DNA from 4 places in the Bacillus sp. Hm123 genome. Region 4 is predicted to be linked to each of the others. Evidence: riboswitches for the same ligand, from Rfam matches in the RefSeq annotation. Region 4 holds a riboswitch; each other region holds the start of a gene.
The links. A riboswitch is a leader RNA that binds a small molecule or an ion and turns the genes downstream of it on or off. The one in region 4 is predicted to bind S-adenosylmethionine.

Region 1 (7,395 bases), 150 kb from region 4:
TTTTGATAGTTCGGGTCGTCTAATTGCTTAACCGTTTCTGGATGAAGATCATCCTTTCCATATGGGTTGTCCTTCGATGCTTCTTTTTGTTGAGATTTCGTTAGGAAAACAATTCCTCCGAAAAGAATTAAAATAATAGAAGAAAAAATAATGACTTTTTTCATGTTAGGCGTTGTCCTTTCCTTTAATAATCATAAGACTAGTTACGAAAATAATAATAAATGCTGTCAATGCTAAAAAAGGGATTGTAATGAATCCGAGCCCGTTAATGTACATTCCGGTACAAGGAACTCTGCCACAGGCTGGTGCAGTTTCCGACAAAAAGCTGACTTTTTGAATCGCATAATGATAGATCGAAATACTACCTCCGATGACAGAAAGCAATAAAGAGTATTTCGCCGCAGTCACATCTTTTTTGATGACCGCTAGTCCAAGAATGAAAACGATCGGGTACATAAATATTCGCTGATACCAGCACAGCTCGCAAGGCTCATATTTCATAACTTCTGAAAAATATAAGCTTCCAAGCATCGCCAGGAAGGAAGTGCCCCATGCGGTAAACAATAAATTTTCTTTTTTCATAATGGCTCCTTATTCAAAGTATGTTCGATTCTGAGTATATTATTTAACAGGGGAATATGTAAACAAATATGCAACACGTAAAGCTGTAAATGCTAACCAATTGTATGATAAAATAGAAGGGAAAGATACTTTTTTGATGAGTTAGGGGAGATTGCGGATGAGTTGGAAAGCTGAATTTACGCGTTGGAAAGAGTTTCAAGGCTTAGACGAAGAAATGCATACTCTGCTTGCTGAAATTGAGATGGATGAGCCGAGTATTGAAGAGGCTTTTTACAAAAATTTAGAGTTTGGTACGGGTGGCATGCGCGGCATCATTGGTGCAGGAACGAATCGGATGAATATTTATACTGTTCGGAAAGCATCTGCTGGTTTAGCGGAGTACATTCTTGAGCATGGGGAAGAAGCGAAGCAACGCGGTGTCGTGATTGCGTTTGATTCAAGACATAAATCGTTTGAATTTGCCCTTGAAAGTGCCAAAACGCTTGCAACATATGGTATACAAACGTATGTGTTTGAACAATTACGACCAACCCCGGAACTTTCATTTGCTGTTCGACATTTGCAGGCATTTGCTGGGATTGTGATTACAGCTAGTCATAATCCACCTGAATATAATGGCTATAAAGTGTACGGACCAGACGGCGCGCAGCTTGCACCGCAAGAGGCCGACCAGGTCATTGAAAAAGTAAACAGCATCCCTAATGAATTACATATACAAGTAGAAGCAATTGAAGTGTTACAAGCAACAGGTTTATTGAAAATGATCGGTGAAGAAGTAGACCGTTCTTATATTGAGCATTTAATGACGATTTCGGAACAGCCACAGCTAGCAAAGGAATCGGATGTGAAAGTGGTGTTCACACCGCTTCATGGAACTGGAAATATGCCTGTGCGTAAAGGATTAGAAGCACTAGGCTACAAGCAGGTGACGGTCGTCGCTGAACAAGAACAGCCAGATCCGAATTTTTCCACTGTGAAATCTCCAAACCCAGAAGAAAGAGCGGCGTTTGAGCTAGCAATTCGCGATGGAAAAGCTGAGCAAGCAGATCTATTAATTGCCACTGATCCCGATGCTGACCGACTTGGCATCGCTGTAAAGGATTTAGACGGTGAATATATGTTGTTAACAGGCAATCAAACCGGCGCGCTGTTAATGGATTACATTCTGTCACAAAAGAAGGAAAAGGGGCAACTTCCGGAAAACGGTCGTGTGTTCAAAACGATTGTGACATCGGAGCTAGGTCGAATCGTCGCTGAATCGTATGGTGTTTCTTGTGAAGATGTACTAACCGGCTTTAAATTTATCGGAGAAAAAATTGAAGCGTATCAACAAACGGGGGAATATCAATTTTTATTTGGCTATGAAGAAAGCTACGGTTATTTAGTGGCAGATTTCGCTCGCGATAAAGATGCGATTCAAGCGGCGATTTTGGCAGTAGAAGCTTGTGCTTACTATAAACAACAAGGAAAAACATTATATGAAGTCTTGCTTGACCTTTATCGTCGTCACGGCTATTATCGTGAAGGGTTAACATCCCTTACGCTAAAAGGGATTGAAGGAGCGAACAAAATCGAGGCGATCTTATCGTCATTCCGCGAACAGCCACCGAAAGAACTCGCTGGCAGGGCTGTTAGAATTGTAGAGGATTATCTAACGAGTGAGCGGACTGATGGACAAACAGGGGAGACATCTGCGATTGAATTGCCGGCTTCCAATGTGTTGAAATATTTCTTAGATGATCAAACGTGGGTATGTATGCGACCTTCTGGAACAGAACCGAAAGTGAAGTTTTATTTCGGCGTCGTTAGCGAATCGTTAGAGAGCAGCGACCTCAAGCTTCAAGAAGTCGAGCGAAAGGTTATGGAACACATTCATCAAATGATATAATAATAAGGCGGCTTTCTTCGGAAAACCGCCTTTCTGGTGGAATTCTTTACGTGTTCAGCGAATTGGCGTGCTCGATATAGTGGAACAATGTATAAAACGTTTGCTCCACTGCAGAATAAGAATTAGGGAACCGACGAGCATGGAGGAAATGCTCAATTTTTTTTGAAAGCAAATGGTCATTCGTTCTAACCATTAAAATTAATAAATTGTTCCAATCGGACCGATGGACATAATAGAGAGCCCGGTCGTAATCCGTATATTCCATAGGCAGTCCCTCCTTTAAGAGGAATTGATTATAGTATATGTCGGTGCGGCGAAAGTTCTCTCTGCAAATAATGGGTAGGCTGTCATGATGAAAAAAAGCTTGCTGATTAGCAGGAACAATGTATAATAGTCGGAGTGGGCTACACTCAAAAAAAGTAATTTCCAAATGGAAAGTTCGTAAGTTTTTGACAATAACATATGGAACAATTCTTATCAAGAGAGACTGAGGGACTGGCCCTAAGACGTCTCGGCAGCGGACTCTAAATAGAGTGCTGTGCCAAATCCAGCAAGTAGATGCTTGAAAGATAAGAAGGGTGTTTTTTACATTGAGACCTCTTCTTGCTGACAGAAAGGTCTTTTATTTTTGCGATTTTATGGAAGGAGTGGAGGAGTTGAGTGAAAAAGCAAACGGTTGGGCGCTGTTTCCGCTGTTGATTTTTTTGTTGATCTTTATTGGAAGTGGTATCGCCACTGGTGATTTTTATAAAATGCCGATTATCGTTGCTCTATTTATTACATCGGCGATTGCGTTAATGATGAATCGAAAAAAAACATTTATGGAGAAAGTGGATATCTTTTCGAAAGGTGCAGGGCATCCAAATATTATGCTAATGGCTTTCATCTTCTTGCTGGCAGGGGCGTTTGCTTCTACAGCGAAAGGAATGGGAGCTGTCGATTCAACCGTTAATTTAGCGCTGTCTATTTTGCCGCAAAATTTATTAATGGTTGGCTTGTTCATTATTGCGTGTTTTATTTCTTTATCGATGGGAACATCTGTCGGAACGATTGTTGCTTTGGCACCTATTGGGGTAGCCATTGCTGATGAAACGGGGATTCCGCTAGCTTTAGCGATGGCAACGATCATTGGTGGATCGATGTTTGGCGACAATTTATCGATCATTTCCGATACAACGATTGCAGCAGTACGTACACAAGGAACAAGAATGGCCGATAAATTTCGAACGAATTTCTTGATCGTCCTTCCAGCGGCGGTGATCACGGCTGTCTTTTTAGGAATGATCACTGCTGGACAGCAAAGTATAGTAATAGCAGAATCATACGAAATCATTAAAATTATTCCGTACGTAGCTGTATTAGTAGCGGCTGTAGCTGGGATGAATGTGCTAGTCGTATTAAGCGGTGGTATTCTTTTGGCGGGAATGATCGGCCTATCGGATGGTAGCTATACATTCTTCTCTTTTATTGAAGCGATATCTGAAGGGATCAGCAGTATGTTGGAAATGGCGATGATTGCCATCATTATTGGTGGAATGATTGAAGTGATTCGTTACAACGGTGGTATCGAATTTATTTTACAATTTGTTATGAAAAGGATTCGCACTAAAAAAGGGGCGGAATTCGGAATTGCTTCCCTTGTTAGCTTAACGAATTTATCAACGGCGAACAACACAATCGCAATTATCGTTGCTGGTCCACTAGCGAAAAATATCGCGGATGAGTATGACATTGACCCGCGGAAATCAGCGAGTATACTCGATGTGTTCTCTTGTTTGATTCAAGGGATGATCCCGTACGGAGCCCAAATGTTAGCAGCGGCCGGACTCGCTAGTATTTCGCCCATTAGCATTATGAGCTATTCGATTTATCCTGTGTTAATCGGGATCAGTGGGATCGTAGCTATACTATTCAATCTTCCTCGTTTAAAAGCGAATAAATAAGCAAAAAGGCTGACTTTAAAATGTGTCAGCCTTTTTCTTGTGGTATGTCTTGCTCTTTTTTTTCATAAGTATTGGTAAAGGAAAAAAGGGGGAGTGAAGATGAATGCGGTAGAGATGAGGAAGCTTCAGTATGCAATTGATGAGATTACCGAAATTGCTTCTGGGTTTGGTCTCGATTTTTACCCGATGAGGTATGAAATTTGTCCGGCAGAAATTATTTATACATTTGGCGCATACGGAATGCCGACAAGATTTTCTCATTGGAGCTTCGGAAAACAGTTTTTTAAAATGAAGCTTCAGTATGATCTTGGGTTGAGCAAAATTTATGAATTAGTAATTAATTCTAATCCATGCTATGCCTTTTTGCTTGATACGAATTCGTTAATTCAAAACAAATTAATTGTTGCCCATGTACTCGCTCATTGTGATTTCTTTAAAAGTAATGTCCGATTTAGTCAAACGAATCGTCATATGGTTGAAAGTATGGCGGCGACAGCTGATCGTATTCACCAATATGAAATCGATTATGGCAAGGAGACGGTTGAACAGTTTTTAGATGCGGTGTTAGCCATTGAAGAGCATATTGATCCGTCTTTAATTCGCCCCCAATTGCCTTGGAAAAATGAAGAAGAGGAAGAAGAGAAAGTAAGGGTCAGTCCCTATGATGATTTATGGTCGTTAGATTCATCAGAAAATAAGGAGAAGCCCGAAAAAAAGTTGAAGAAAAAGCTGCCGCCGCAACCGGAAAAGGATATTATGCTGTTTATTGAGCAATACAGTCGGGAGCTTGAGGATTGGCAGCGTGATATTATGACGATGGTTCGGGAAGAAATGCTTTATTTTTGGCCGCAGTTAGAAACAAAAATTATGAATGAAGGATGGGCGTCGTATTGGCATCAGCGAATTATTCGAGAACTGGACCTTACATCTGGAGAAGCAATTGAATTTGCTAAGCTGAATGCCGGTGTGATTCAGCCATCTCGAACGACAATCAACCCTTATTATTTAGGGTTGAAAATGTTCGAGGATATCGAAGAGCGATATAATCATCCGACGGAAGAAATGATTAGAAATGGTGTCCAACCGGGAAGTGGGCGCGAAAAAATGTTTGAAGTCCGTGAAATCGAATCAGATATTTCCTTTTTACGTAATTATTTAACAAAGGATCTTGTGATGAGAGAAGATATGTATTTGTTCGAAAAAAAAGGTAAAGATTATAAAATCACGGACAAGGAGTGGACAAACGTTCGCGATCAGCTTGTAGGCATGAGAGTGAATGGGGGCTTCCCGTATATTACGGTGAATGATGGGGATTATATGAAATCAGGTGAATTATATTTAAAGCATTGGTATGAAGGGATTGAACTTGATTTAAAATATTTAGAGAAGGTATTGCCGTATGTATATACACTTTGGGGAAGAGCCGTTCATTTAGAAACGATTGTGGAAGATCGGGAAGTCGTGTTTTGTTATAGCGGCAATAAAATGCAACGGAAATATGTGTAAGAATAGGGAGGGCTCACGAAGAAGAGCCTTCCCTACTTTCAGCAAGTTACGTCATGTTATCCCGCATTAACGGGCTGTAAGACTCCCACTGATTGAAGTTTCACTTTATATATTGTTGCAACCCTTTCACATAGTCAGCCAATGTATCGCAAACAACTTGATAAGTAGCCCACTTTTCGATAGGTTCTTGAACGTATGAAGGATTAGGGATATTCCAGTGAAGAATATTTTTTTGATCGAAGAAAGAGGTGTCTAGCTGCTCGTCTCGACTAAAATCATAAATAGATATTACTAAATCGGCTTCATTTAATAGCTCAGCAGTCATCGGCTTTGCCTGCAAATAGGAAATATCGATATTTACTTCCTGCATAGCTGAAATGGCGAGGTGATCTTCACTGGCGTGAAAGCAAGAAGCACTGATGAATGTTAGCATGGGGGCATGCAGTCGAGATGCCCAGCCTTCAGCCATGATACTCAAATGATTGATGGGTGAAAGAAATAGGATACGTTTTGTATACATAAAGATAAGCCCCTTTGACATCATGCTATTTCTTTTCTACCCTTTATTTGAAAAAGTAATCATTAAAATCAATATCGCTGTTTAGCGAATTCTTTATTATAGAAGTTAATGGTGTTTAGCATGCTCAATCGCTTGGCAAAGTAGATCGATAACATGCTCATCGTCATGAGAATAATATAAGGTCGTTCCTTCTCTGCGATATTTCACGAGCCGTAAATTTTTTAAAAACCTTAGCTGGTGTGAAACGGTAGATTGTAGCAAGGATAAGTTCTCAGCAATTTCATTGACTGAGTGCTCACCAGTAAACAGTAAATTTAAAATCCGTAATCTTGTTGGGTCTGATAAAGCTTTAAACGTTTGGGAAACGATAAATAACGTTTCTTCATCTAGCTCTTGCAGCTTCTTTTCCATAAAATCCTCCAGTCTTTTTAATATAATAGTAACAAACAGTGAAGTGGGAATCCATGACAACTCATTGGAATGTTTAAGTATGGCAGAAAAACAAGCTTTACCTGTTGATGATTTTCAAAATGTTTTTTTTTATGTATAATAAATTTGTTAAACTTCATTTTCAGCAAAAGGGGATAAAAACGATGAACCTTGGTTTTGGAGAAGTTGCGATTATTGTGATTGTGGCATTATTGCTTTTTGGACCTTCCAAGCTTCCTCAGCTTGGAAAAGCAGCAGGACAAACACTTCACGAGTTTAAACGCGGTATGAAGGGCGTTATGGAAGACGAAGAAGATCAGACAAAGAAAACAAATTAATTTTTCCATAAGAAAGCCGACGGTAATAGACCGCCGGCTTCTTTATTACTATGCTCACGTATGCATTTTCATTGCAATCTCGATGATTATCTTTACAATAAGCTTATGCCAAACGAGGAATTAAGCTTTTCCAGGAGGAAAGGAATACAGTAATGAATAAGGTAATGAAGAAAGGTATTAAATTTATAG
Region 2 (7,395 bases), 1.5 Mb from region 4:
TTATCACGAAGAGAAAAAAGATTATAAATTACCAGTTGTTGCACCAGATTTAAATCATCGAACGTATGATGTTTACCGACACTCTGCTTACATTGTCGATCAGCGTTGGTCAATTAAACAAAATGCAGCACGCCAACACCATATCGATCAAGCTGTGTCGTTTAACCTTTACGTACCGAACAATATTCGTGCTTCCGTGTTACTCGACCTCCATATTCAAGTATGGAAATCTAACATAAAAACAACATACTATATGCGTTCGACAGCGTCTGATATAGAGGAGTGCGAGTGGTGTCATTCTTAATTGCCTATGCATCATGGAGTGGCAATACCGAGGAAGTGGCGGAATTGATTGCGGAACAATTACAAAATCAGCAGTTTGATGTCACGCTCTATCAAATCGGAACCGACCCCGTTCCAAATGTCCGGGCATTCGATGCCTTATTTCTCGGTTCGTTTACATGGGATCGGGGTTCGACGCCAGATAGCGTCAAAGATTTCGTTGCAGAAGTCGGTTATAAACCGCAACATGTCTACGTTTTTGGCACAGGGGATACACAATTCGGTGGCGATGAATTGTTTTGTCATGCAGCGGTAAAGCTTGCTCGCTTTTATGAATCCCGTTATGAGCCGTTAAAAATTGAACAAAGTCCTCGTGGGCAACAAGAGAAGAAAGTATTGGAATGGACGAAAGGAGTGACTCAACATTGGAAAAATTAAAACGGGTGAAAGTTTTACATCCAGCAAGTCCGAATAAGGCAACAGCTCTTTTTGGTGGTGAAGCGAGCGGAATTTTAAATTGGAACGACCTCGCTTACCCTCAGTTTTATACGTTGCGTCAACGGATTCGTTCGCTTTTTTGGACAGCAAACGAAGTCGATATGACACAAGATGTAAAGCAATTTTCAACTTTATCACAAACGGAACAAGACGCGTATTTAAAAATTATCGGGTTACTCGCAACATTAGATGGACCTCAAACCGTCATCGCAATGAAAATTGCTGATTTCGCAACAGATCCATCGATAAAGTCGATAATGGCGACGATCGCTGACCAAGAAAGTGAGCATAATCATAGTTATGCGTACGTCCTGTCGTCTGTTACGACGCTCGATAAACAATTAGCGTCGTTTGAAATGGGACGTCAAGATGAAGTATTGAAGAAGCGTAATGAACGAATTGTCGATGTTTACAATGAGTTTGCCGCCAATCCGACGATGGAGACGGTTTTAAAAGCGATGGTCTATACGACATTGTTAGAAGGGCTATTCTTTTACAGTGGGTTTGCGTTCTTTTACAATTTAGCACGCCATCAAAAAATGGTCGGTACGTCGACGATGATTTCTTACATTAATCGAGATGAATTACAACACGGGAAAGCGATTAGCGATATTTTTAGAGCGACGCTTGCTGAAAATCCAGCTTATAATACCGAGCAATTTACGGAGTGGATTTACGATCAATTCCGTCATTCTGTCGAACAAGAAATTATATGGAGTCGTTATGTACTCGGTAATATCGATGGTATTGACCTCGAAGAAATGGATGGTTATATAAAATACCGTGCGAATAAAATGCTTAGAATGCTCGGATTAAGTGAGATTTATGATGAATTCACAGAAAATCCAATGAAGTGGATTCGCGCGTATGTCGACAATTTTGATGATACAAAAACGGATTTCTTTGAACAAACATCTCGTCAATATGTGAAAACAAGTGATTTAAACGGTTTTGATGATTTGTAAAAATGAAAGGAGCCTCCAGAAAGTCAGTTTTCACTGATTTTCTGGAGGCTTCTTTAACTTTACGAGCGGCTTCTTTAACCTTACAAGCGATTTCTTCGACTTTCTTGGACACCCCTTTTAATTTTGAAGCACGAAAAAAACCAGCAGTAATGCACTGGTTTTTCTCATTATTATGATAAATGATTGATAAATCGACGGCTAACAGCTGCTACCATGCGCCGACTATTGACATAGTCTTCTTCGCGCTGGCGTTCCACATTCATCCTCACTTCATGATTTTGACTGTACACCTCGTATCCGACTCCATGTGCTCCATGCATCGCCTTCTCCATACCTTCTGTGTACGTTAAATTCAGTGAGTTAAACAAATTAATAGGGAATCATTCCTTTCCTTTTTTTAACTTGCACTATCTATGTTAACAATCATTGGCTTTTTCCACAAAAAGCATATAGCCTGCTCTCATCGCCTCTCACTAGCTCTCCACTACTGACATCCGGATCACTCCCCTTATTCTTAAAATTCTTACTATATCCTTTCATATCCTCCCGCTAATGTTGCTAGCTTATCGCCCTTTTAATATGTGATGAGCACGAGCGGTTTATACGAGATTTTTAAGCAGACAAAGAGCCGATCGGGCGTGATTGGCCTATAATTGGGCGCTTTCCTCTTATTATTGGGCGCGATTCGAACAAAATTGGGCGGCAACAACCAATCATCGGGCGCAGAGCCCACAAAAAAAGCTTGCCGCTCCATAATCAAGCGACAAGCTTCTTTCTATTTATTCGTTTACTGGCACGATCGCGCCTTTCCATTCGTTCATAATAAAGTCTTGAATTTCTTGTGAATGTAACGCGTCGATCAACGCTTTAATTTTTTCATTCTCTTCATCTCCGCTGCGCACAGCTACGATGTTCACGTATGGAGAATCGTTTGATTCAATAACAATCGGATCTTTCAACGGATCTAACCCTGAATCAATCGCGAAGTTAGAATTAATTACTACGATGTCACCTTCTCCATTATTAAATGCTTGTGGAAGGAAAGCAGGTTCATAGTTATATTCAAATTGTAAGTCCTTTTTATTTTCGCTAACGTCTTCAAGTGTCGCATCCGTTTTATTAATACCATCTTTCAGCTTAATGAGACCTTCTTTTTCTAACAGGCTTAACACACGACCATGGTCAGCTACAGAGCTGCTCATTAACACTTTTGCCCCTTTAGATAGTTCATCTAAGCTTTTATATTTTTTCGAGTACACACCGATTGGCTCGATATGAATACCACCTGCGTTTTCAAACTTGTAACCATGCTCTTTCTTTTGTAACTCTAAAAACGGAATATGCTGATAGTAGTTCGCATCTAATTCGCCTTCATCTAACGCTTTGTTTGGCAATATATAGTCATTGAATGTTTCAATTTCTAGCTCATAGCCTTTTGCTTCTAATAACGGCTTAGCTTCTTCTAAAATGATCGCATGCGGAACGTTAGATGCCCCAACAACCAATTTCTTGTTTTCTTCTGATTTACCTTCTTCTTTTTTCTCTTCTGAACCGCCGCATGCTGCGAGGGCTAATACCACCAATGATGTAAGTAAAGCAAATAACCACTTTTTCATTCTATTTCCTCCTCATTATCTTTTATCTAATTTCTTAGTGAACAAGTCACCAATGAATTGAATCGCAAATACGATGAGTACAATAATGACGGTTGCCACGAACGTCACGTCGCTTTGACTGCGTTGGAAGCCGTCTAAAAAGGCTAAGTTTCCAAGCCCACCAGCCCCAATGGCACCTGCCATCGCTGTGTAGCCAACTAAGACGATCGCCGTGACCGTAATACCAGAAACTAAGGCTGGCATCGACTCTGGCAACAACACTTTAAAAATAATGGTGCTCGTTTTCGCCCCCATCGAGCGGGCCGCTTCAATGACCCCTTTATCAATCTCTCTTAGCCCAATCTCAACAATCCGAGCATAAAACGGGGATGCCCCAATAATTAAAGCAGGTAATGCTGCATCTTCACCAATCATCGTCCCAACAAGCACTTTCGTAAACGGAATTAATAAAATGATTAAAATAATAAACGGAATCGACCGAAACACGTTCACGTACGTAGCAACAATCACATGCACCGCTTTATTTTCTAATATTTGACCCTTCGATGTTAAAAATAAGAGTAAACCTAGTAAAATACCAAGAATAAAAGTCGCAACAACTGAAATTCCCGTCATATAAAGCGTTTCACCAGTTGCTCCCCAAATTTTATCCCACTTCACATTTGGTAACCATTGCTCAAGCATGGGTGATCACCTCCGAACTCACTTGATGTTGATCTAAGTAGGCAACTGCTCGGCTCACTTCTTCTTCCGCACCCGTTAAGTGAACAAAGAGCGAGCCATAAGCGCCCTCTTGCGTTTGCGACACGTTTCCTTGAACGATATTAACAGATATTTGAAAATTGCGAATTAACTCGGTAATAATCGGCTGTTCAGCGGATTCGCCAATAAAGCTCAACTTAATCACTTTCCCTTTTTGTTCAAGTAAATGCGCAATCGTCTCTCTCGACTCCTCTGTCCCCGTCACTTGCTGAACAAATCGCTTCGTAATCGGCTGCTTCGGATGCTTAAACACATCGAGCACCTGTCCTAATTCCACGACATTTCCTGCTTCCATCACAGCCACGCGATGACAAATTTTGCGGATAACATGCATTTCGTGAGTAATTAACACTATCGTTAACCCGAGTCGCTCATTAATATCTACTAGCAAGTCCAAAATCGAATCCGTCGTTTGCGGATCAAGTGCGGACGTCGCTTCATCGCATAAAAGCACTTTCGGATTGTTCGCTAATGCTCTCGCAATCCCGACACGCTGTTTCTGACCACCGCTTAGCTGAGAAGGATAAGCCTCTTCACGACCTTCCAGCCCAACTAGCTGAATCAGTTCATCGACGCGCTCTTTTCGTTTTTCTTTCGGAACACCAGCAATTTCAAGTGGAAAGGCGATATTTTCCCGAACCGTTCTCGACCAAAGCAAGTTAAAATGCTGAAAAATCATGCTAATCTCTTGGCGTGCTTGTCTCAGTTCCGCTCCTCGAATATTTGATACTTTACGACCAGCGACAACGACCGACCCTTCAGAAGGAGATTCAAGCCCATTCAGCATGCGGATTAGCGTACTCTTTCCCGCTCCACTGTAACCGATGATGCCAAAGATTTCTCCTTGATCTATGTTTAAATTAATGTCATCTACCGCTGTCACTGTGCCACTCTTCGTTGCAAAAATCTTTTTCACATTTGCAATTGAAATCATATGGCTTCACTCTCCCTTTAAAATAAAAAACCTTTCTGCCGCAATGAGCAGAAAGGGATAAGTTGTTAAGGTCCTTTCTCTCATCTACCAAAGCAATCGCTTTGTGTGAATTGGCACCTTTTCAACAAATCATTGTTGAAGGTTGCCGGGCTTCGTCGGGCACAATCCCTCCACCTCTCTTGATAAGAGTTTCGCTATTCAATTAATTGTTGAGACTGATTGTATCATCTTAGTTTGAAAATTGTCAATAAGAAAAATATTTTTTATTATCTCGTGCGGATGGCTCCAGTCCATACGCCGTTGAACAGCGCCTTCCGCTTTTAATCATACGCCCGACAAAGCCAGAGGAGGGATTCGAACCAGAGTTGCAGTCGATAAAGGCCTGATAGGTCCACTTTGCCCATGCGATGGTACAGAAAAAGGCGTTGTTCTCCCGCCAAACAGTGAGCCATGTTGCCTTTTTTGGCACTCACTTTTAACTGCCACGGCTGAAAGTCTTCGTTGGAAAAAGCAATGCCTTCTTTGCTAATCGTCAACAACCAATGTTCATGTTCATCTTCTAACAGCACACCAACAGGTTCAACTGGTAGCATTGAATGGAGATGCGCTCTTTCTTGACATGCCTCTTGAATCATCGAAAGTTGCTTATGCAATCCGCCCGCCTCCTCTAATTGCTTTATGATTACTTATTTCAAAAAAAAGGGCGGAAAATCCTTTAAGAATTGCTCGACAATATCTTCGCCAAAAAACCTGCCAAAACGATGGCAGGTTGTCGTTAATACTGATTTAATTTTTCATAAATATGCGGAACAGACTGAAACGCATAAATCTTTTCCATCAGCTGACCTTTATGAAAAATAAGTAAGCACGGAACACTTTCAATGCTATAGGTTTCGGCAAAATCCTCGTAATAATTTAAATTGATCCGAGCCCATTCGTAAGCTGTTCCTACTTTTTCTACGACATCGAGCATTTTCGAAGCGAGCTGGCACGTCCCACACATGGGAGCGTAGGCGTAAATCGCTACTTTCGGCTGTTGCTCGATCATCGCTAACAATTGTTCTGGCTGCATGTTTATCCACCTTTTTGCAAAAACTTACTGTGCACATCGATGTTGGCACTTAATAGGATCGTAGCTAAATGTCGATAAGGAGCAGTCGCCACTTCTTTATACACTCGATCAATATATAAATGATGAGCTTCTGGCAGCTCGCGAATAAATAGCTTTCGCAGCTTTTCCCCTGCTTTGTCGGCATCTACTAAAATATACACATCTCGACCATCAAGCTCATCGATCATTTCATCTAACTTGCTCACACCAATCGTACCATTTGTGCAAATGATTTCAACTGGCTCTTTCACGATTTCTTGTACTCTTCTTTTATCAGAAGTGCCTTCAACAACAATCGTTTTCTCCACAAACATCGTCATCACCCTTCGCCTCGATGATCAGTCTGTCTATTTTTAAAGAAAAGCACCTCCATCACGTGGAAGTGCTCTCGTTCGTCATTAGTCTTCTTTCACCATTTCCTCATATTGCTCAGCCGTCATTAAGCCGTCTACTTGAGAAGCATCGGATACTTCAACAACGACCATCCAAGCTTTTTCATAAGGAGATTCATTCACTAGCTCTGGGCTGTCGTCTAAATCTTCGTTCACTTCAACGACTTTTCCGCTAATAGGTGCGTATAATTCGGAAACTGTTTTAACAGATTCTACGCTACCGAACGGCTCGTTTGCTTTAATTTCATCCCCTACAGATGGAAGCTCAACAAATACGATATCGCCTAGTTCAGACTGTGCAAACTCAGTGATGCCGATGCGAACTTGTTCTCCTTCTGTTTTTATCCACTCATGCTCTTTAGAATAACGTAATTCCTTTGGTGCGTTCATACCTATCCCTCCATTACGTGATTTCAATTAAACTTTACCTATTTTACAAGAACAAAGCAAGAAACTTCTTTCTATTGTTTTGCCCAGTTCATTTCAAAATTGTCTTCCTTGAAACCGACAGTCACTTTCTGTCCATCTGTCGTGAGTGGACGTTTCATTAACATGCCGTCAGAAGCTAAAAGGGTCAGCAATTCGTCTTCCGTAGCCGTTTTGACTTTGTCTTTTAACCCAAGCTCGCGATACTTCTGACCGCTCGTGTTAAAAAACTTCTTCAATTCTAAGCCGCTTTTTTCATATAAATCTTTTAATTCCTCTTTAGAAGGAGGCTGTTCTACAATATGTACTGCTTGAAATTCGATGTTGCGCTCTTCTAACCATTTTTTCGCATTGCGGCACGTTCCGCATTTCGGATACCAATAAAATGTCAACGTCATTCCTTCGTCGA
Region 3 (7,395 bases), 500 kb from region 4:
AGCACAATGCCACGACTTTATTATGTCACTTGAAAATGGCTATAATACTGTTCTTAGTGAAGGTGGTTTTTCATTATCTGGTGGTGAGAAGCAACGCCTCTCTATTGCCCGTGCCATTTTGAAAAATGCGCCGATTATTATACTGGATGAAGCGACTGCAAGTCTTGATCCAGAAAATGAGACACTCATTCAAGCCGCACTAGAAGAATTAATCCAAGGAAAAACAACCATCATTATTGCACATCGTTTAGCAACGATAGAAAATGCGAGTCAAATTATCGTGTTAGAAGATGGGAAAGTCATTCAACAGGGGACACATCGCTCACTGATGAAAGAAAAAGGTGTATATCGTCGCTTTATTGATATACGACAAGCTGCTGAGAACTGGAAACTAACAACATAGATTAATAGAATCGTGGTGATGGAAGGTCAGAAAGAAGAATGAGATGAAGATTGCATGTGTTCGATTTAGTATATTTTTTAGTGTTTTTGTGTCGATGGTAGGTTTGTGATTATCGCTCCTGTTATGGCGCCTCTCATACGTGAACTAGAACTAAGTGAAACTCATTCGGGATTGGCGCAACTCATTAACGGTAGCCCTTTAGTCATCCTACTTATTTGCAGCAAGTGCCTTGTTAAAGCCAATATGACAGCGTGTGGCGAAACGTTCGTTGTAATCTTCAAACTGCGTGACATTGACGATTGCTGTTGTAAACTTATTCATAGGGAAGGCCTCTTTTCTAGGATTGGTTGTGGTGACTTAATTCTATCAAGAAAAGGTCTTCCTTTTTACATGGAATTTTTCAGCTACACAAATTATTTTATACTCTCGATACTTGGCTGTTTAGATTTAAAAATAATCCCCCTTACCCCATAAACCATTCAAGTTTTTAGTCAATTTTCTGAATCTATATAGTAAAATAGTTAGAGGAAATTGATTATAATGACCTAAAGAAAGGAATCCGATTACTGTGCAGCTGACTTTAACTTTTGTCATTTTAGGGATTACGATTGCTTTGTTTATGACGAATCGTCTGCGGACGGATCTTGTAGCGATTCTCTCTCTGCTTGCCTTTGTCTTAGTTGGCATTTTAGATCCAACGGAAGCTTTTGCTGGTTTTTCTAATTCTGTTGTGATTATGTTAGCTGGCTTATTTATCGTGGGAGCTGGAATTTTTCGGACAGGCCTCGCGCAAATGGCAGGAAATCTTCTTCTTCGTTTTTCAGGGGATAGCGAGAAGAGATTATTTATTTTGCTGCTCGTCATTGTCGCTTGTGTCGGTGCTTTTTTAAGTAATACGGGAACGGTGGCTTTAATGATGCCGATCGTTGTAAGTATTGCGATGAGTATGAATAGCAGTCCATCTAAATATTTAATTCCATTATCTTTCATGGCTAGCTTTTCTGGAATGTTAACGCTTATCGCCTCCCCGTCTAACTTAATTATTAGTCAAAGTCTTGTTGATCACGGCTATGAGAAACTTGGTTTATTCGACATCACGCCAATTGGGGTTCTCGGTTCTATCGTCGGAATCATTTATTTATTTCTCGTCCGCAACCGATTGCTTCCTAACGAAAAAAATAACAATCAATCAAAGGCTGAACATAAGCTATCCCCTAAACAGCTTGCCCTTGATTATCAATTAGGTGATCGTTTATACCGAGTAAATGTACCCAATGATTCAGAAATGATCGGCAAGCGATTAGCACAATTGAAAATTCCGGTTAATTATCAATTATGCATCTTGCAAATTCGGCGAAAATCAACGGATGGCATTAACCTTTTGCCGGTCACTTATCAAGAAATGGCCGGTCCAGGAAGCATTATTCAACTGAAAGACTCGCTTTATATTCAAGGCTCTCTCGAAAATGTCCAAAAATTAGTGAAAGATTATTCATTAATTTTAGAAGATGAGCATTCAGAAGCAGGCGAGCTCGTATCAAAAGAACTCGGTATTGCTGAAGTGCTACTAACTCCTCATTCTAGCCTAGTTAATAAAACAGTGAGAGATATTGGCTTCCGTGAAAAATATAACTTAAATATTATTCGGATTAATCGCCAAGGCGAGCATGTGTTAAAACAAACATCTAAACAACGACTTCGCTTCGGTGATGCCCTATTAGTCCAAGGGGCATGGAATGAAATTGAATTGTTGGCGAAAGAGACGAAAGATGTCGTCGTCATCGGGCAACCGAAGGAACACGCCAGCATGGCAGCGGCTAGCGGAAAAGCTGCGATCGCTGGTGGAATTATGCTATTGATGATTTTATCGATGGTGTTTGAAGTGTTCCCTGCCGTTATCTCCGTATTAATCGCTGCTGTATTAATGGTTGTGACGGGATGTGTTCGAAATATGGATGATGCCTATAGTCGAATCAACTGGGAAAGCATCGTCTTAATTGCAGCGATGTTACCGATGGCCACCGCCTTAGATAAAACTGGTGGGATGACAATTCTTTCAGAAGGAATTGTTCAATCGCTCGGTGGGTTTGGAGCGATGGGTGTGCTTGCAGGCATTTATTTTTTAGCGATGGTGTTCAGCCAATTCATTAGTAATACCGCTACAACGGTGTTATTTGCCCCTATTGCTATCAACGCTGCGCTGAGCTTAGATGTCAATCCTACTACGATGTTGGTGGCGGTAGCCGTTAGTGCCAACATGGCGTTAGCTACACCTGTTGCTTCTCCGACAAACGCACTTGTGATGACAGCGGGAGGCTATAAGTTCATGGATTTTGTGAAAGTAGGCGTACCATTACAACTAATTATGATGATCGTCATGATGATTATCATCCCATTGTTCTTCCCGCTATAACAAAAATTAAAATTTTCAAAAAAGTGTTTGACAATAATACTAAAGCACTTTATTATAAAGACCATACCTTTTAAAAACCTTTTAAAACACATTTGAATAATTGGAATTTATCACGAGTGACTGAGGGATAGGCCCGATGACGTCCAGCAACCCCCATATGATGGGAAGGTGCTAATTCCTACAGAATGATTTCATTCTGAAAGATAAATCGACCGTTTCTTAAACGATGCTTCTTTCAGATATGGAAAGAAGCATTTTTTGTATTTTCAAGAAATTTACCAATAGATAAGAGGGATTCCTTATGTTAGAGATTCAGAATCTTACAAAAATATATGAAACAAAAAAGAAACAAGTAAAAGGCGTTGATAATGTATCACTCACGATCCAAAAAGGTGAGGTTTTCGGCATTGTCGGTTACTCAGGGGCAGGAAAAAGCTCCCTTCTACGCTGTATTAATTTATTAGAGCGCCCTACAAGCGGTAGCATCATCGTCGATGGGCAAGATTTAACGAAATTAAGCAGCGTTGCCTTACGTCAAGCTCGCTTGAAAATCGGCATGATCTTTCAACATTTCTATCTCATTAGTCAAAAAACGGTCGGTGAAAACATCCGTTTCGCTTTAAAAGCAGCGAATACACCGAAAGAAACAATTGATCATCGAGTACGTGAACTATTAGACATGGTCGGTCTCTCTGAAAAAATTGACGTCTACCCTGCCCAGCTTAGCGGCGGACAAAAACAACGAGTAGGCATTGCGAGAGCCTTAGCTAACAATCCGTCGATCTTACTTTGTGATGAAGCCACCTCCGCACTTGATCCGAAAACAACGGTATCGATTTTGCGATTACTAAAAAAAATCAATCGTGAACTGAATATCACCATCGTTCTCATTACGCATGAAATGGACGTTGTGAAGGAAATTTGTGATCGCATGGTCATCATGCAAGACGGAAAAGTGATTGAGGAAGGTTCAGTGTACGATATTTTCGCGAATCCAGACAAGCCGCTAACAAAGGAATTCATTAGTAGTGTCGTATCGTTTGACTTACCGCCATCGATTGTACATAGCGTCACAGGAAAAATCGTGAAAGTGTTGTTTAAAGGTGAAGTCGCTGGTGAAGGAGTCATTTCCGATATGCTTCAAAGCTTTGACGTCCGTGGGAATTTCCTACACGGCACCATTGAATACATTCAAGAAAAGCCACTAGGAATCTTCCTGATGGAATTACAAGGACAAGAAGACAGCATCGCCAAAGCACAATCCTATATGGAAAGTCGTGGCGCTTATGTGGAGGTGATTGAGCATGCTATTTGATGTCCAACATTTCATCGAGATGCTGCCAGACATTTGGAAAGCGTTTGGTGAAACCCTGTTAATGATCGGAATTTCTTTAAGTATTTCACTCATTGTCGGTTTACCGCTTGGCATTATTTTATTCGTCACCGACAAAGGTCTCTTCTGGGAGAACCGCTATGTGAAAGGAATTCTAGGCTTTATCGTCAATATGGTTCGCTCCATTCCGTTCATTATTTTACTAGTGGCCTTATTCCCTTTAACTAAATTAATAGTCGGAGATACGATTGGGCCGATCGCAGCAAGTGTATCTTTATCAGTAGCAGCGATTCCATTTTTCGCTCGCCTTGTCGAAACCTCTTTGCGAGAAATTGATAAAGGTGTCATTGAAGCTTCGATTGCCGTGGGAGCAACCCCTTGGATGATTATTAAAGATGTGTTATTACCTGAAGCAAAATCAAGTGTTATCCAAGGAATTACACTAACGATTATTAGTCTCGTTGCCTACTCTGCGATGGCAGGTATCATCGGCGGTGGCGGCATCGGAGATTTAGCGATTCGCTTCGGCTATTACCGCTACGACAATACGATCATGATTGCTACCGTCGTCATTTTAATCATCATCGTACAACTGATTCAACAAGCGGGAGATTTAATTGCTAAAGCCATCGATAAAAGATAAAAAAGGAGAAAATAACATGAAAAAATTTTTACTAGCAGCACTTGCATTAATATTGATTACTGCGCTAGCAGCTTGCGGTGGAAAAGATGACACGAGCAAATCAGCTGGAGACAGCAAGGAAATCAAGCTTGGAGCAACAGCGGGGCCCTATAGTGATATGTTGCAAAAAGCGATCATTCCTCAACTAGAGGAAAAAGGCTACAAAGTGGAACTCGTTGAATTCAGTGACTACGTTCAGCCAAACAAAGCATTAGACGCTGGTGACATCGACGCTAACCTATTCCAACATACGATTTACCTTGAAAACTTCGCGAAAGAAAACAATATGAAACTAACTGATTTAATCATCGTCCCGACTGCACCAATGGGCTTCTTCTCTAAAGAATATCAGTCGATTGATGATATTAAAGATGGTGCTCGCGTAGCGATTGCTAACGATCCATCAAACGCTGCACGTACACTGCTTTCTTTGCAAGAACAAGGTTTAATTAAAATTGATCCGAACATTGAAGAACTAAAAGCATCAGAGAAAGATGTGATTGAAAACCCGAAAAACCTACAGCTTCAACCGATTGAAGCAGCTGGCCTGCCACGCGCAATCGAAAGTGCAGACATTGCCGCTGTTCCTGGTAACTTCGCTTTAGCCGCAGGACTAGACTTGCAAAAGGCCTTATTTTTAGAAAACATGCCTGATAAATTCCGTAACATTGTGGCGGTAAAAGAAGAAAACAAAGACTCCCAGCTATCAAAGGATATCATCGAAATCGTTGAATCAGCAGAATTTGAAAAAGTGGTTGATGCCGAATTCAAAGGTTTCGGTAAACCAGAATGGATGCAAAATCGTTAACCACTAACTTTAAACTGTCGACAAATCCCTTGAACTAGGATTTGTTGACAGTTTTTCGTTTTTCTCTACTATATAAAGACACTATTCATTCCTCCACAAATTCCGACAAAAATTTATATAACTTTACGCCAATCTCCTTTCTCCGAGTCACCAATGAAATCGATCTTTTTTCTCCAAAATTAGTAATAGGTAATGTAAAAATCTGTTGGTGACTAACATGTTTCACTAGCATTTCTGGTGAAATCGTGATCCCCATTCCAGCCGATATCGCTCCAAAAACAAAATCTCCAAAAGCTACTTCACTTACGATGTTTGGTTTATAACCTAGTGATTCGATTTGATTAACAATCCGCTTTCTCGTATCACATGGAGCTTGATGAACAATCAATGGCTCTTTACACAAATCAGCAAGTTCTACAGTTTCCCTTGATTGGAAAGGATGTCCTGATGGCAAAACAGCACAATAAGGCTCCGTAAACAATTCACAACTCCATAATGAGCTTTTCGTATAGAGGCTATCAATAAAGACAGCATCTAGCCTTCCCTCCTGCAATGACCTGACCAATTCTTCAGACGTGTTTTGCATCATTAAATGGATCGGTCTACCTAGAAAGTTAAATCCTTTAATTCTCGACGGTAAATAATAAGTGGCCAAGCTAGGTAAACTTCCGATCGCTATTGGATGATCTTGACGAAATGTCCACAATTCTCGACGAATGTCATCTAATTCTGCCATAACAGGTTTTATCCGAGCATAGAGTCGTTCTCCCGCTTCTGTCAGTTCGACCCCTTTAGACGTCCGATGAAATAATAAGACATCTAGTTCATTTTCTAAATGGCGAATATGTTTACTTAATGCCGGCTGAGAAATGTTATTTACGTTGGCTGCTTTCGATAAACTTTTTTGGTTAGCAGCCTCGACAAAGCTTTGTAACCAGTCTGTATTCATTTGTCATTCCCCTCAAACGCTATAACGTTTTGTTATATCCTTCTAACACAATGATCGTTCTTTTTCATTTGATAAAATGATATTTTTTTACACATAGATATCATTTCAAGTATAACATATCGTTTTACCCACTATTTTTACACATGAAAGGAGCGGTCATATGAGAAATGTTTTCTTCCTCACGATAGGTATGTTCACCCTTGGGTTCGATGCCTATATCATTGCTGGTCTACTTCCTGGAATAAGTGCAACCTATGAGAAAAGTGCTTCACAAGTAGGCCAAGCCGTCAGCATCTTTACGTTGTTTTATGCTGTATCAGCTCCACTTTTTGCTTCTCTTCTAGCTGGAAAACCGATTAAAAAGGTTTTATTATTTTCCATATTGATGTTTGGGTTTGCCAATGCATGGAGTGCTTTAGCTCCGAACTTCACTATATTCTTACTATCAAGAGCGATCGCCGGAATGACAGCTGGATTATTTTCACCATTAGCCGTAGCAGGGGCCGCTTCACTAGTTCCTTTAGAGAAAAAGGGACGCGCATTAAGCTTAACCATTGGAGGCATGAGCATGGGAACGGTGCTAGGAGTTCCGATCGGTCTATATATTGCTAATCTATTTAATTGGCAATTGACCATGTGGATGGTCGTCCTACTTAGTTGCCTTGCTACTGTGTGCCTATTCAAATTCCTACCTGAAATTCCTGTTAGTCCACCACCTGCGATAAAAGAAAGATTATCCATGTTCACGGATAAAAGAGTGGCGATAACAGTCTTCATTACGCTTTGTGCCAGCATTGCCAGTTTAGG
Region 4 (7,395 bases):
TAATGGAGTTCGAAGACGTGAATTATTGGCAAGAGTTAGAGGAGATCATGAACTGGGCAAAAACGAATGTCACCTCGTCTCTTCACATTTGCTGGGGAGCTCAAGCTGCATTATATCACCATTTCGGAATCGGAAAATTTGAGCTTCCGAAAAAATGCTCTGGCGTTTATAAGCATACGGTGACAGAGCCGACAGTGAAACTATTACGAGGCTTTGATGATGAGTTTTATGCACCTGTTTCTCGTTATACTGATGTTGACATTGAGTCGATTGGCGCTCATGAAGAACTGATGCTTCTATCTTCTTCCGAGGAAGCAGGTCCGTTTCTTGTCATGTCAAAGGATGAAAAACAAATTATGATCACGGGTCATTTAGAATATGATGTACACACATTGGCAGAAGAATATAGCCGTGATGTCGCGAAGGGGATTGAAATTGAGACGCCAAAAAATTATTTCCCGGACAATAATCCGACAGAGAAACCTGTCAACAAATGGCGTTCACATGCGCATTTGTTATTTTCTAACTGGTTAAACTACTATGTGTATCAAGAAACACCATACGAGTGGGAATGAAAAAAACCGGAGAGCATACTCCGGCTTTTTTCAATAAAACGATGGACGGCGATCTTCAAAGACAGGGATTCGTTGGCGAATTTCTGCTACTTTTGCCAAATCTATTTCCCCGATCAGCAATTGTTCCGCCTCACTAGCTTCGGCAATGATTTCGCCCCACGGATCGATGATCATTGAATGACCAGCAAACACATTTTTCGGATCAGCTCCGCTTCGGTTGCAGCCGATGACATATGCTTGGTTTTCAATCGCCCGAGCTATGAGCAATGTACGCCAATGGTCAACGCGGGCGAGCGGCCATTCAGCGGGAACAAATAGCACTTTAGCACCAGCTAATACGTGCTTTCGTAGCCATTCGGGAAAGCGAATATCGTAGCAAATAAACGCTGCCATCGTTTCATCTTCAAGTGTAAATAAGCCATCTTCATCGCCCGCTTGTAAAAATTTCTCTTCCTCCATCAAGCGGAATAAGTGAAGCTTGCTATATTTCTTGACTAATGTTCCTTCTTTGTTGATGACGAGTAATGTATTTTTGACGCCAGCCGCTGTTTGATTTGCCACGGACCCTGCGACAAGATGCATTTGGTGTTTTTTCGCTTGCTCACTCAAAAAATCAATCGCCTTCTGTGCTTCGTGATCAGCAATTTCATCCAAGCGGGTTAAGTCATATCCTGTTGTCCATAATTCTGGTAGTATCGCAAGCTCGCATCCTTGGTCTGCTGCTTGTTGTAGCCATTGTGTTGCTCGTTGATAATTGGTGTTCGGATCTCCAAAAGCAATATCCATTTGGAGACAAGCAATCTTCATTTTCACTTTCAACGCCCCATTTCTGTCTGAAAATTCATTCTTTACAATCTTTATCTTTCGTTATAACATTATTTACTACAATTTAAAAGTGAGAGAAGTGATAGCATGAAAAAATTTGAGCAATCAAAGCTACTAGAAGCATTGCCAGATCAGTTTTTTGCGAAGCTTGGAAAAAAAGTGAATGATGCGATCAACGAAGGGCGAGATGTGATTAATTTAGGGCAAGGAAGTCCCGATCAGCCACCAGCTAGTCATATGATCAAGGCCTTGCAAAAAGCCGCTGAAAATCCGGTGAATCATAAATATTCCCCATTTAAAGGATTTCCATATGTGAAAGAAGCGTGCGCCGAATTTTACAAGCGAGAATATGGGGTAGAGGTTGATCCAGAGACAGAAATTGCTGTTTTATTCGGAGGGAAAGCGGGGCTTGTGGAGTTGCCACAGGTGCTGTTAAATCCGGGCGATATCGCGTTAGTACCTGATCCCGGCTATCCTGACTATTGGTCGGGGATGGCACTTTCGGGGGCAGAGATGTATATGATGCCGCTCACGGAAGAAAATCGTTATTTGCCTCGCTATGAGGAGATTCCTGAAGATGTGCTCAAACAGGCGAAGCTATTGTTTATTAATTATCCGAACAATCCGACTGGAGCCATGGCAGATGAAGCTTTTTTTGCAGAAACGATCGCCTTTGCTAATCAACATGATTTATGTGTCGTTCACGATTTTGCTTATGGAGCTATTGGCTTTGACGGCAACAAGCCGGTTAGCTTTTTACAAGTAGAAGGGGCGAAAGAGGTCGGATTGGAAATTTATACGATGTCAAAAACGTATAATATGGCCGGGTGGCGCGTCGGCTTTGCGGTTGGGAACCCGAGTGTCATTGCGGCACTGGAGTTATTGCAAGATCATTTGCATTGCAGTTTATTTGGAGCGGTGCAAGAAGCGACAGCCGCAGCTTTACTTGGCGAGCAGCAAGGGGTGAAGGAGCAAGAGGCGATGTATGAAAGACGTCGCAATTTGTTCATCGATGGGTTGAATCGCATCGGCTGGGAAGTAGAAGCGCCTGAAGGATCTTTTTTTTCGTGGTTAAAAGTGCCGAAGGGTTATACATCGGAGCAATTTAGTGACCTGTTGCTGAAGGAAGCGGATGTAGTCGTCGCTCCAGGTGTGGGATTTGGAAAGTACGGAGAAGGGTATGTACGCGCAGGGCTGGTCGTTTCGGAAGAAAGAATCTTAGAAGCGATTGATCGAATCGAGCGACTGAAAATTTTTGAACATACAGTTGACAGTTTTTCATAAACATGCAATAATGCAAATTAACTGAAAATGATCGTTTTAAAAAATAATTAAATATTTACGTAATCTTATCAAGAGCAGGTGGAGGGACAAGCCCGATGAAGCCCGGCAACCGACTTAGCTATATGCTAGGCACGGTGCTAATTCTTGCAGCTTAGGCTGAGAGATAAGAAAGAGTGATGAATGATGAACCTCTTCTTATCGAAGAGGTTTTTTTATTTAGAAGGAGGAGAAAAAAATGACAGCGATAATAGATGAGCAAGTAGTGTGGACAATTTCCGGTGCGAGTTTTTTTGATACAGCGAATGTGAAAAAAGGGGAAAACGTTTTATATATCGGTGGAAATACAGCTTTGTTATCAGAATTAGCAAAAGCAAATGTGAATGTGACGCCCGCTCTTTTAGCAAAAAATCGGACGTTTGACATTGCGTTAACGAGCTTAAATCTTCATAAAAAAGAAGGAGTAGAAATATTATTAAAGCAGATTTTTGCCCAGTTAAAGCCAGGTGGCCGCTTAGTGGCGGACTTAGCCGAGTTAGACACCCTTCGTCAAGCTGGAACATTCGTCTACAAGAAAAGCTTGCCTGACTACTGGGATCTGCTTCGCGAAATCGGCTTTGAAGCAATTTTTGTTCAGCAAATCACTGCTTGCTCCCGTGAAGAAGTGGCTCTTCAAGGATGGGATGAGCTAAAAAAGGTTAAAAAGCTCCCGGTTAAAGTGAATCGGTTTGTTGCTTTGAAAGGTTATTGAAATACTCAGATGTGAAGTCCACTAACGGTCGAAGCTTGATTACTTTACAAGTTGCTTGCCCAATATTTCCGGTATGGACATGATGTGATTGTTCAAACGCAGCGCCGACGTCTTGAAAGCGGTCGGAGTATTCTTCTAATTCTTGATACGTTTTCCACACCCGTTCGCCGTGTTCAAGCATAGCGGAACCTTGTTCAAATACAGGGCGCCCATCTTTTGAACGAAATTCACCTAAATGCATGGCTGTACAGGAACTATAATTCGTACCGATAAAAAGAATCGAGGCGTCTAACTCGTACAGCTTAGCGAGTGGTGAATGATCACCAAATGGAAAATCGAGAGCATGATCGCTAACAATCCAATCAGCTTGTTTTCCCCAAGCGGTAAACGAACAAGAGGGATGAAGACTGCGCCTGACGTCAGGAAAACTACGAAATGCTTCGGGGATTTTTCCCATTCCAAGAGTTGGGGTAACTTCAGGAAGATAAGCGGGCATCATAAAACGAATGCTCGGCCACCACTCCTCAGGAACAGGCGGGTTTTTCCAATGCTTCGGATCTGTGTTATGAGTCGTTTGAGCAGGCATGACTAGAGAGCCTTCCACAGTCATTGTATCCATCAATGCTTGAATCACTGCAATCTCACCACCAGCGACCCAGCCAATCGAGCGCAAAGAAGAGTGAGTGATCACATGGTCACCAGCCTTCAACCCAAGAGCGTGCAAATCTTTCACTAACGTTTCTCTTGTAATTAACGATTTCGTCTCACCAATCAAATCCTTACTTGCCATAAACATTCCCCCACACAACATTTAGTTTCTTCTATTATATATGAATCTTTTTTGAAAGAGAAAAATTTAGTATGATAAGAAAAGCGGAAGGCGCTGTTCAGCGGCGTATGGGCTGGAGTCATCCGCACGAGATAAAGGAAACACGATGAACGTCAGTGAATCGATGTTGACTTATCGCAAGGAGGATCGTGGAAGTCCACTAGTCGCTGGGGATTGCAGCTGGACAAAGAAAAGCGGAGCCGACTGTTCTGGAGTGACAAGCAGATGACGGACTGACGAAATGGCGTTCTCCAGCCATGCAGCCATGCAGTCAGGCTGACATCTGACCTCGAGCTCCAAGGAGGCGCAGCTGGACAAAGAAAAGCGGAAACCCCCGTTTAGCAAAACACTACTTAAAAAAGGATGAAGCAAGTGAACAATCAACGTGTATTTTACCGAACGATTCCTTATACGAAAGAACAATTTTTTCATCAATATAAAGCGTTAACTGTCGATCAGTCTCATCATGTCATTTTAGAAAGTGGGCGTGGTGGACGTTTAAGTATTGCTGGTTTGTCGCCGTTTGCAATCGTGCAATCAACAGACGATGGGATTCAAATTGAGACATCTAACGGTCAAGAAAATCGTCAAGGGGTTCCACTTCATGAATTAGAACGATGGATGAAGTCATTTGAGCTACCGAAAGTGGAGGGGCTACCAGACTTTCAAGGCGGAGCGATTGGCTATATTAGCTATGATTATGCTCGCTACATTGAGAAGCTACCGGAGCAAGCGGCTGATGATCTTAGATTACCACTCATTTATTTTCTTGTGTTTGATGAGTGGGCGGTGTTCGATCATCAAACCGAGCAGTTATGGTTGATGACCTTGACTAGTGAGGAAACGTTAGATCAGATAGAAAAAAGTTGGACAACTGTCGTTGAAAATCAACCTTATTCACCGGCCACACCAGCAAATCAAGAGTTATCCGTTTCTTTTTCAGAAGACTCATTTAAAAAAGCGATTGAAAAAACACAACACTACATTTCTCAAGGTGATGTGTTTCAAGTGAACTTATCGGTACGCCAGTCTCGCGAGTTAACGGTACCAGCGCTCGCTGTGTATGAAGAGTTACGAGCGTTAAACCCTTCTCCGTATATGGGGTATATCCACACGCCTGATTTTCAAATCGTCTCAGGCTCACCTGAATTATTAGTCAAAAAAGCAGGTTCTGAATTGAGTACGCGTCCAATCGCCGGCACTCGTTCTCGTGGAAAAGACGAAGCGGAGGATTTACGATTAGCTAACGAGTTAATTGAAAATGAGAAAGAGCGCGCAGAACATGTGATGCTTGTCGACCTAGAGCGCAACGACCTCGGTCGAGTGAGTAAATATGGAACGGTGGAAGTAAATGAATTTATGGTGATCGAAAAATATTCCCACGTTCAGCATATCGTCTCCAACGTCCGCGGCGAATTAGCGGAAGGGAAAACAAATGCCGATGTGATCGAAGCGGTCTTTCCTGGGGGCACGATTACGGGAGCGCCAAAAATTCGCACGATGGAAATTATTGAAGAACTAGAACCAGTACGTCGCGGCATTTATACGGGATCAATCGGTTGGCTCGGATTTAACAAGGATATGGAACTGAACATTGTCATTCGTACAATGCTTGTGAAAGACGGACAATGCCATGTCCAAGCAGGAGCTGGTGTTGTCATCGACTCCGATCCGAAAAACGAATACAAAGAGTCACTGAAAAAAGCTGTAGCCGTTTGGAAAGCGAAAGAAATGGCAGAGAGTAAAAGAGTGGAGGAATGAAAGAGTGATTTTGATGATTGATAATTACGATTCTTTTACATACAATCTTGTGCAATATTTGGGGGAGCTTGGCGAGGAACTCGTCGTGAAGCGCAATGATGAGATTACGATTGAAGAAATTCGAGACATGGCACCGGATTATTTAATGATTTCACCTGGGCCGTGTACGCCGAATGAGGCGGGGGTTAGCTTAGAAGCGATTCAAGCGTTTGCCGGAGAGATTCCGATTTTTGGTGTGTGCCTTGGCCAACAGTCAATTGCTCAAGTATTTGGAGCTGAAGTCGTACAAGCAGAGCGACTGATGCACGGAAAAACATCGGATATGTCGCATGACGGTCAGACAATTTTTGAAGGGCTACCGAATCCATTTCCGGCGACGCGCTATCATTCCCTCATTGTCAAAAAAGAAACATTGCCCGATTGCTTTGACATTTCTGCTTGGACAGCAGAAGGTGAAATTATGGCGATTCGTCATAAAGAGCTCCCGATCGAAGGCGTGCAGTTTCATCCAGAGTCGATTATGACGTATGGGGGAAAAGAGATGCTCCAAAGCTTTATCCGTCGCTATCGTCGAGCGGCGATGGAGATGTAAAAAAGATGTATATTTTTCTAAACGGGAAATTAATCCCGAAAGAAGAAGCGAGGATTTCGCCATTTGATCATGGTTTTCTTTATGGGCTCGGTGTATTCGAGACCATCAGAACGTATGAAGGACGACCATTTTTATTAGAAAATCATATGGCAAGATTGCAGCAAGGCTTACATGAAATGCAAATTGATTGCCCGATTACAACAGAGGATGCGTTGGAAATCATCACAGCACTTTGTGAGAAAAATAAGCTTCCTCATTCCTCTGTGCGATTGAATATTTCAGCAGGGGAAGGAGCGATGGGGCCACAAGTTGAACCTTTCAGTCAACCGACCATCATGGCTTTTCAACGCCCTGTTGTCCCATCTTCTGAGATGACGGAGAAAGAAGCGGTTGTACTGAACCTGCGCCGCAATACGCCGGAGACTGAATTTCGAATGAAGTCTCATCATTACTTTAATAACATTGCCGCTAAACGTGAAGTTGGTGCTGATCCAGCAAAAGAAGGTCTTTTCTTAACAAAAGAAGGCTATGTCGCAGAAGGTGTAGTATCTAATATTTTTTGGGTGAAGGCAGGGACGCTTTTTACACCAGCTCTTGATACAGGCATTTTAAACGGCATCACTCGAATGTTTTTATTAAAGCGGGCAAAAGAGTTGCAAATTCCTGTAGAAGAAGGCTTGTACACTTTAGCAGAATTGATGACAGCCGATGAAATCTTTTTTACTAATTCTGTGCAGGAAATCGCACCTGTCTACTTGCTAGACGGCAAGACATTTCCGGG

Region 1: linked by a shared signal. The riboswitch ahead of ACSVDJ_RS04760 (Na+/H+ antiporter NhaC family protein) and the one ahead of ACSVDJ_RS03940 (class I SAM-dependent methyltransferase) in region 4 are both predicted to bind S-adenosylmethionine.
Region 2: linked by a shared signal. The riboswitch ahead of ACSVDJ_RS14860 (methionine ABC transporter ATP-binding protein) and the one ahead of ACSVDJ_RS03940 (class I SAM-dependent methyltransferase) in region 4 are both predicted to bind S-adenosylmethionine.
Region 3: linked by a shared signal. The riboswitch ahead of ACSVDJ_RS01610 (methionine ABC transporter ATP-binding protein) and the one ahead of ACSVDJ_RS03940 (class I SAM-dependent methyltransferase) in region 4 are both predicted to bind S-adenosylmethionine.

Annotation. Positions count from the first base shown of each region.
Region 1 covers NZ_CM200277.1:905,174-912,568, forward strand. The annotation lists gene ACSVDJ_RS04740 (thioredoxin family protein) at 1-164, opposite strand, end outside; gene ACSVDJ_RS04745 (disulfide formation protein C) at 166-582, opposite strand; gene ACSVDJ_RS04750 (phospho-sugar mutase) at 740-2,470, shown strand; gene ACSVDJ_RS04755 (YhdB family protein) at 2,517-2,735, opposite strand; SAM riboswitch class I at 2,942-3,046, shown strand; gene ACSVDJ_RS04760 (Na+/H+ antiporter NhaC family protein) at 3,109-4,413, shown strand; gene ACSVDJ_RS04765 (SpoVR family protein) at 4,513-5,919, shown strand; gene ACSVDJ_RS04770 (arsenate-mycothiol transferase ArsC) at 6,020-6,439, opposite strand; gene ACSVDJ_RS04775 (ArsR/SmtB family transcription factor) at 6,545-6,850, opposite strand; gene ACSVDJ_RS04780 (twin-arginine translocase TatA/TatE family subunit) at 7,033-7,206, shown strand; gene ACSVDJ_RS04785 (transglycosylase domain-containing protein) at 7,359-7,395, shown strand, end outside.
Region 2 covers NZ_CM200277.1:2,822,890-2,830,284, forward strand. The annotation lists gene ACSVDJ_RS14830 (ribonucleoside-diphosphate reductase subunit alpha) at 1-304, shown strand, start outside; gene ACSVDJ_RS14835 (flavodoxin) at 292-720, shown strand; gene ACSVDJ_RS14840 (ribonucleotide-diphosphate reductase subunit beta) at 684-1,745, shown strand; gene ACSVDJ_RS14845 (YuzK family famiily protein) at 1,916-2,113, opposite strand; gene ACSVDJ_RS14850 (MetQ/NlpA family ABC transporter substrate-binding protein) at 2,525-3,361, opposite strand; gene ACSVDJ_RS14855 (methionine ABC transporter permease) at 3,377-4,045, opposite strand; gene ACSVDJ_RS14860 (methionine ABC transporter ATP-binding protein) at 4,038-5,057, opposite strand; SAM riboswitch class I at 5,135-5,246, opposite strand; gene ACSVDJ_RS14865 (hypothetical protein) at 5,378-5,710, opposite strand; gene ACSVDJ_RS14870 (thioredoxin family protein) at 5,833-6,129, opposite strand; gene ACSVDJ_RS14875 (toprim domain-containing protein) at 6,132-6,482, opposite strand; gene gcvH (glycine cleavage system protein GcvH) at 6,567-6,950, opposite strand; gene ACSVDJ_RS14885 (arsenate reductase family protein) at 7,022-7,384, opposite strand.
Region 3 covers NZ_CM200277.1:258,783-266,177, reverse strand. The annotation lists gene ACSVDJ_RS01625 (ABC transporter ATP-binding protein) at 1-403, shown strand, start outside; partial or broken gene ACSVDJ_RS01620 (IS256 family transposase) at 611-742, opposite strand; gene ACSVDJ_RS01615 (SLC13 family permease) at 966-2,816, shown strand; SAM riboswitch class I at 2,921-3,026, shown strand; gene ACSVDJ_RS01610 (methionine ABC transporter ATP-binding protein) at 3,118-4,131, shown strand; gene ACSVDJ_RS01605 (methionine ABC transporter permease) at 4,121-4,792, shown strand; gene ACSVDJ_RS01600 (MetQ/NlpA family ABC transporter substrate-binding protein) at 4,809-5,639, shown strand; gene ACSVDJ_RS01595 (LysR family transcriptional regulator) at 5,725-6,588, opposite strand; gene ACSVDJ_RS01590 (MFS transporter) at 6,749-7,395, shown strand, end outside.
Region 4 covers NZ_CM200277.1:754,232-761,626, forward strand. The annotation lists gene metA (homoserine O-acetyltransferase MetA) at 1-575, shown strand, start outside; gene ACSVDJ_RS03930 (carbon-nitrogen family hydrolase) at 606-1,388, opposite strand; gene ACSVDJ_RS03935 (pyridoxal phosphate-dependent aminotransferase) at 1,488-2,684, shown strand; SAM riboswitch class I at 2,747-2,854, shown strand; gene ACSVDJ_RS03940 (class I SAM-dependent methyltransferase) at 2,920-3,432, shown strand; gene ACSVDJ_RS03945 (AAC(3) family N-acetyltransferase) at 3,395-4,222, opposite strand; gene ACSVDJ_RS03950 (hypothetical protein) at 4,368-4,490, shown strand; gene ACSVDJ_RS03955 (anthranilate synthase component I family protein) at 4,625-6,022, shown strand; gene pabA (aminodeoxychorismate/anthranilate synthase component II) at 6,027-6,614, shown strand; gene pabC (aminodeoxychorismate lyase) at 6,620-7,395, shown strand, end outside.